Regions from separate parts of the Lentibacillus halophilus genome, predicted to be linked through region 1. Evidence: a T-box and tRNA genes for the amino acid it is inferred to sense, from the RefSeq annotation. Region 1 holds a T-box; the other holds one or more tRNA genes.
What was found. A T-box is a leader RNA that pairs with one kind of tRNA and senses whether it is charged. The one in region 1 lies ahead of serS (serine--tRNA ligase), so its partner is inferred to be a tRNA-Ser.
Positions count from the first base shown of each region.

Region 2: it encodes a tRNA-Ser, which carries the amino acid that the T-box ahead of serS (serine--tRNA ligase) is inferred to sense. The anticodon was not compared.

Region 1 covers NZ_AP043750.1:933,344-936,756, forward strand. The annotation lists gene pdxS (pyridoxal 5'-phosphate synthase lyase subunit PdxS) at 1-556, shown strand, start outside; gene pdxT (pyridoxal 5'-phosphate synthase glutaminase subunit PdxT) at 572-1,162, shown strand; T-box leader at 1,194-1,410, shown strand; gene serS (serine--tRNA ligase) at 1,457-2,731, shown strand; gene ACZ5Q7_RS04280 (ISLre2 family transposase) at 2,936-3,413, shown strand, end outside.
Region 2 covers NZ_AP043750.1:1,144,815-1,148,227, forward strand. The annotation lists gene ACZ5Q7_RS05495 (CotY/CotZ family spore coat protein) at 1-438, opposite strand, end outside; gene ACZ5Q7_RS05500 (thioredoxin family protein) at 735-1,070, opposite strand; tRNA gene ACZ5Q7_RS05505 (tRNA-Ser) at 1,211-1,300, opposite strand; tRNA gene ACZ5Q7_RS05510 (tRNA-Thr) at 1,305-1,380, opposite strand; gene ACZ5Q7_RS05515 (SHOCT domain-containing protein) at 1,811-2,005, shown strand; gene trpA (tryptophan synthase subunit alpha) at 2,047-2,820, opposite strand; gene trpB (tryptophan synthase subunit beta) at 2,813-3,413, opposite strand, start outside.

The sequences.
Region 1 (3,413 bases):
CGATGACGTGTATCATTTGAAAAAATCGGATTATACGGTACCGTTTGTCTGCGGCTGTCGCAATCTTGGGGAGGCGGCACGACGTATTGGTGAAGGTGCATCTATGCTCCGTACCAAAGGTGAGCCCGGTACAGGAAATATTGTTGAGGCCGTTCGCCATATGCGCCAGGTCCAATCTGAAATCAGGAAATTGACATCGATGTCGGATGATGAAGTGATGACCTATGCTAAAGACATTGGGGCACCATATGACGTACTGATGAACATCCGCGAGGAAGGTCGTCTTCCTGTTGTCAACTTCGCAGCCGGCGGGGTAGCAACACCGGCGGATGCGGCTCTTATGATGCAACTTGGAGCGGATGGTGTCTTTGTTGGATCAGGTATTTTTAAATCGACACATCCGGAAAAGTATGCTAAGGCGATTGTTGAAGCAACAACACATTATACGGATTACCAATTAATCAGTGAGCTTTCCAAAGACCTTGGTAATGCAATGAAAGGCATTGAAATGGGAACATTGGAAGGACATGACCGGATGCAGGATCGCAGTGAATAGAAAGAAGGAATAACGATGAATGTGATTGGTGTACTTGCCTTGCAAGGTGCCGTCCGCGAACATATACGGTCCATCGAAGCATGCGGTGCTGCTGCCGTGGAGATCAAGCGGGTGGAACAGCTCAGTGAAATAGATGGATTGATTATTCCTGGCGGTGAAAGCACAACAATGCAAAGGCTGATGGACAGTTATGGTTTTTCTGATGCTATTAGAGAATTTGGCAGACAGGGAAAACCAGTATTTGGTACGTGCGCGGGAATGATTTTGATGGCGAATGCTGTTGAGGGGCAGGACAGTCGTCATCTTGGTTTGATGGATATCACCGTTGCCAGAAACGCATTCGGCAGACAAGTGGCAAGTTTTGAAGCAACTTTGGATATAACATATGCAGGAGATGGTTTCCATGCTGTGTTTATTCGGGCGCCGTATATCACTGAAGCAGGCCATGAGGTGGAAGGACTGGCTGACTATCAGAAAAGGATGGTTGCGGCTAAACAGGGCCATTATTTGTGCACGGCTTTTCACCCCGAATTAACAGATGATCATCGTTTTATTGCATATTTTATCGAAATGGTGGAACAATCAAAAAATAGCCTTGCGTCTTAATCGGACGTCATTTGTGATGTAATAATAATGATTAACAGTAACGAAAGGAAATAGTAACAGGTGTCAGCTGTCTTCAGAGAGCCGATGACAGGTGAGAATCGGTGATGGCTGCCTGTGAATCCATCCTTAAACTGGTTTGCTGAAATAACAGTAGGTAAACTCGGTGGAAAACCGTTATCGTATGGAGCCGGAAGGGGATATCTCTTCAATAAGGGTGGCAACGCGGAAAGCAAACTTCCGTCCCTGACAGTCAGGGACGGGAGTTTTTTATATGTTAATAAGGAGGATGTCACGATGCTTGATCGGAAATTTTTACGAAATAACTTTAAAGAGGTTAAGGAAGCATTATCCTATCGCGGGGAAGATCTTTCTGAACTGGACCGGTTTGGTGAACTTGACGAACGCCGAAGAACATTGATTTCGGAAACGGAGGCTCTGAAGGCCAAACGGAATGAAACATCGAAACAAATTTCCGAACTGAAGAAAGAAAAAAAAGATGCTGAATCGGCTATTGAGGAAATGCGGAAAGTCGGTGATCAAATAAAAGAACTTGACAATGAGTTGAACGACCTGGAAGATTCATTGGAAATGATTATGTTGTCCATTCCGAATATTCCACATGAAAGTGTGCCGGTCGGTGACGACGAAGACGATAATGTGGAAATACGCAGGTGGGGCACTCATTCGGAATTTGGTTTTGAGAAACAGCCGCATTGGGATATTGCTGCCAACTTGGATATTCTTGACTTTGAACGGGCCGCCAAAGTGACCGGGAGCCGTTTTGTATTTTACAAAGGGCTTGGAGCACGGTTGGAACGGGCACTGATAAGTTTTATGATGGACGTACATGCTGATAATCACGGGTACACGGAAATGATGCCGCCGCAAATTGTTAATCGCGGAAGTCTGACAGGAACGGGTCAGCTTCCAAAATTTGCTGAGGATGTTTTTAAATTGGAGGACTGGGACTATTTTCTGATTCCGACAGCTGAAGTACCTGTGACGAATTTTTATCGGGATGAGATTTTGAGCATGGAGGATCTTCCGAGCAAATATGTCGCATACAGTGCGAATTTCCGCTCAGAGGCAGGCTCAGCCGGACGGGATACGCGTGGACTTATTCGCCAGCACCAATTCAATAAAGTGGAATTGGTTCATTTTACGAAACCGGAAGATTCCTACGAAACGCTGGAGATACTTACGGGGCATGCGGAAAAGGTATTGCAATTGTTGAACTTGCCGTATCGTGTAATGAACATGTGCACGGGTGATTTAGGGTTCACTGCCGCTAAAAAGTACGATATTGAAGTTTGGATCCCGAGCCAGGAAACCTACCGTGAAATTTCATCCTGTTCCAATTTTGAGGATTTTCAGGCAAGACGTGCTGGCATCCGGTTTCGCAGAGGGGAAAAAGAGAAACCGGAACATGTCCATACATTGAATGGTTCCGGTCTTGCCGTCGGACGGACGCTTGCTGCCATTCTGGAAAATTATCAACAGGACGATGGGTCTGTTATTGTTCCGGATGTTCTCCGGCCGTATATGGGCGGCAAAGACACGCTCAGATGAGGAACAGTGTATAAAGCAGTGCGGAATTCTTGAATGGTGTCAGGAATTCCGCTGGCTTAGTCTCGTATTAACATGATATATGTAATATATGTGTAAAATAATTCTCGGGGCCACCTGAGGCAATTTTCTAGTCAAAAAAGAGAAGGCACTCTATCATGAAATGTATGCTTTGACGGGCAAATACATTTCGAAAGAGGCCTTCTCATGGAAACTATTATATCAAGATTATACGCATTAATAAAGGAAACAAACAACTTAGTTGATTTGGAAGAAAGCATTCGACTCTATATGTATGAGGTGTTCGCTTCCCAGGTGGGAGAAGTGTTCACACAGATTAATAAGGTGATTAAAGCTGAGAAACAGAAGTTGGGCTGGACTGTCGAGCGCGAAGATTGGAAAACGGTTCAATTCACGTTTGGGGCGGTTCGTTTTCGGCATACATTAATGCATGACCTGAAAGGTGATTCTCACTATCCCTTTGATGAGTGGGCTGGTCTTCGGAAAAGTCAACGGTACAGTCCCCTGACGGAGGTAAAAGTGGCTGAATTGGCTAGTGAGAGCACGTATCGTGCATCAGCCCAAACTTTGAAGGAATGGACACCCGTAACGATGAGTCATCAAACAGTCGGGAGTATCGTAAAGCGTGTTGGAGAGGCGCAGTCCCAGGCTGATATGGAAATGG
Region 2 (3,413 bases), 210 kb from region 1:
ATTGAAGGTATTCAAATCAACGGTTATACAGATACCTGTTGCCATGAAGTTTGTTACGGTATTTCCAAAGAAATCGCAGACGTCGTCTCCATCAACATCTGTAACACCACCAATTTCGTCAGCTGGTGCAAGAAGTTCCAGTCTTACACAACATTCGTTGTCATCAGTAAATTCCTTCGCACGAAAAATCGGGGATTCTAGACAATTGAAGACGCCGTTGTTCCGGTATACACCACTTGCAATGAACGGGTTGCAGTCGCCTTCACAATAAAGCATAAATGGAACAGTGTCCGGGCCGTTGTTGTTGGTCATTCCTGGTGACAGCAAGTCTTGAATTGAGCTTTCACAGCTTGTTGGGCAATTGCCTCTATTATTGTTGTTCGCTTGATCTTGTGCCTCGACAATATCCCTCACAATATTACATACACAGTCTGCCACAAAAATCTCTCCTTTTGATTATTTTTCATGTTACATTAATACTCTATGTGGATTGTCAGTTTCAGGTTGTATATGAGTCTATTTTTCATGCAAAATGAGTAATATATCCACAGTCAGTGTCAGAATGTGTGTATAACTCAGGGTATGCGCCGATGCTAAGGGAGGTTTAAAGACATAGAATGAACTATAAATCGAAACAAGTCTTGTTGGATTTATACCACAACCCATGAATTTTGTCGGAAAAGTCGGCTGATCACCGGCTTTCCCGCATATAAAAACGTGGCTGGATGCATGGTTCATCCAGCCACGTTTTTATATAGTTTATCAAGTTTTTCTTTAAAGAGATCCATATGCACTATCCGTGCTTCCCGAATAATTTCTTTTCCTTCCACACATACAAGGATGACCGGTACGGTGAAAATGGAAAAATGTCCCGCAATGGTCTCGACATCATCTGCATTGATGTATCCCAACTGTATTTTTGGATAATTTTTCATCAGTGTTTGTACCTGTGGCAGCAAGTCGTGACAAACGCTGCAGCCGGGACGGGAAACAAATAACAAACTCAGACGGTTGTCCTTCGTAAATAGATCGATGGCATCAATGGAGCGTAATTCAGTGAAAGAACGCATAACGACACCCTTTTATGTATATTTTTTTAAATGATTATCAATGTCTCTATGGTCAAAAAGATTTTTGCAAATGGAAAGATGGTTGAGTTGCTGTCGAGGGTTATAAGGCAATAGGGGGGGATGAAATAAACATATAAAAGCGGAGGAGGAGGGATTCGAACCCCCGCGGCGCTTACACGCCCTAGCGCATTTCGAGTGCGCCCCCTTCAGCCGTACTTGGGTACTCCTCCAAAGTGGTGCTGGTGAGAGGACTCGAACCTCCGACCTCGTCATTACGAGTGACGCGCACTACCAACTGTGCTACACCAGCATGATATATACAGCCTCGTAAGTCCATTGAAAATGGTAGTATAAATTTTATATTTATGCAATGGATTTGACTGGAAAAAAGGCTAATAGCATCAGTAAAATTATGATTGACCTTAGAAAAATTAAAGTTGATGGGTAGATTTGCATGGGATAAATCCTTTTATTTCCTTATCTGTACCAAAAATATCTTATAAATGAGCTGAAAAAGTCCGAGAGAAGGCGTCTCGAGCCCAAAACATCAAAATTGCGGGCTGAAAAAGTCCGAGAGAGGGTGTCTCAAGTCCAAAACATCAAAATTGCGGGTTGAAAAAGTCCGAGAGAGCCCATCTCAAGGTCCGAACTAGCTTGAAGATTGTTCAAGAAAATAAACAAGATCCAGTTTTGGCTTTAAGTCATTAAAAACAGGGAACAGTAATAGTGGAGGTGGTCTCATGAAGGTTGAAGGCTATATACGATTGGGCGTCACGCTTATAATTCTTATTGTATTGGCGATCATCCTCTACCGGTTTCGTGCCGGGAGACATAAGCGGCAAAAAGGCTCCCTTGAGATAATGGAGGAACGCTTGGAGAAAGGGGAGATCACTGAAGAAGAATATGAACGAGCCAGGGAAAAACAGGGGAAATAAAACCTGTCACTTGCCAGTTCACCCAGCAAGCGACAGGGTGTTTAAAGACTATTCTGAATGAGTTGTTTGATATCGTCTATTTTTCCTTGGTGAAACCAATCCACAATCCGGCTCCCGATAATGACACCGTCGCAATCGGCAGCCAGTTCACGGGCCTGCTCAGAAGAGGATACCCCGAACCCGGCGAGGACGGGTGCATTCGCCATTTGTTTTAATTGCTGCAAGTATGATTGCACGTTACTGCCATGCGCGGATCTCGTACCGGTTGTTCCTTTGACTGAAACGGCGTAAAGAAAGCCTTCTGTACGGCCCGCTATGTCAGCAAGTCGCCGTTCAGGGCTGGTCATCGCAGCTAGTCGGATACTGGAGATGGCATGGTCCTGTAAACGAGCAACGATGTGTTCTTCTTCTTCCATTGGTAGATCAGGAATGATAACACCATTTACGCCGACACTTGCGCAGTCATTGGCAAATGCTTCAACACCATAAACGTAAATGGGATTGAAATATGTCATTAAAATGACAGGGATAGACCGCTTATCTTTAAACGTTTCCAGCGTTTTCAGAACACTTGTTAATGATGTATCATTTTTCAGTGCCCGTTGTCCGGCATCCTGAATCGTCGGGCCATCCGCAACTGGGTCGGAAAAAGGAATTCCCAGTTCCACAGCTGCTGCTCCGCTTTCCTGTAAAAATTCGAGCCGTTGTTCAAGTATGTCAAGACCGCCATCTCCGGCCATAATATATGGGACGATGATATTCTTTCCTGCTTGTCTTTTGTCAGCCAACGCTTTGTCCAGTGCTTGGTTACTCATGTGTTGTCCCTCCCATGACATCTTTAACGGCTTCCACGTCCTTATCGCCACATCCCGACAGACAAATAACAATCGACTCGGTTTCGTCCATCTGTTTAGACAGTTTCCCTGCATACGCTATCGCATGGGCACTTTCCAAAGCTGGAATTATGCCTTCTGTTTGTGACACCAGCTTAAACGCATCGATCGCTTCCTGATCGGTGATCGACGTATAGGCGACACGATCGATGTCATGAAGGTGACTGTGCTCCGGTCCGACACCGGGATAGTCGAGCCCCGCTGAAATGGACGTGGCTTCTTCAATCTGCCCATGCTGGTCCTGAAGCAAATGGGTCATGGTTCCGTGCAGCGTACCAGGGGTTCCGGCACTCAACGTTGCTGCATGCTCATTCGTATCCAGTCCGCTGCCGCCAGCTTCCACGCCGTAAAGGGCCACGTGTTCATCCTCGATAAATGGGTAAAACATGCCCATTGCGTTGCTGCCGCCGCCAACACAAGCGATGACAGCTTCCGGCAACCGGCCTGTCACATCACGGTGTTGTGTTTTTGTTTCATTGCCGATAATGGATTGGAAGTCACGTACCATTTTTGGA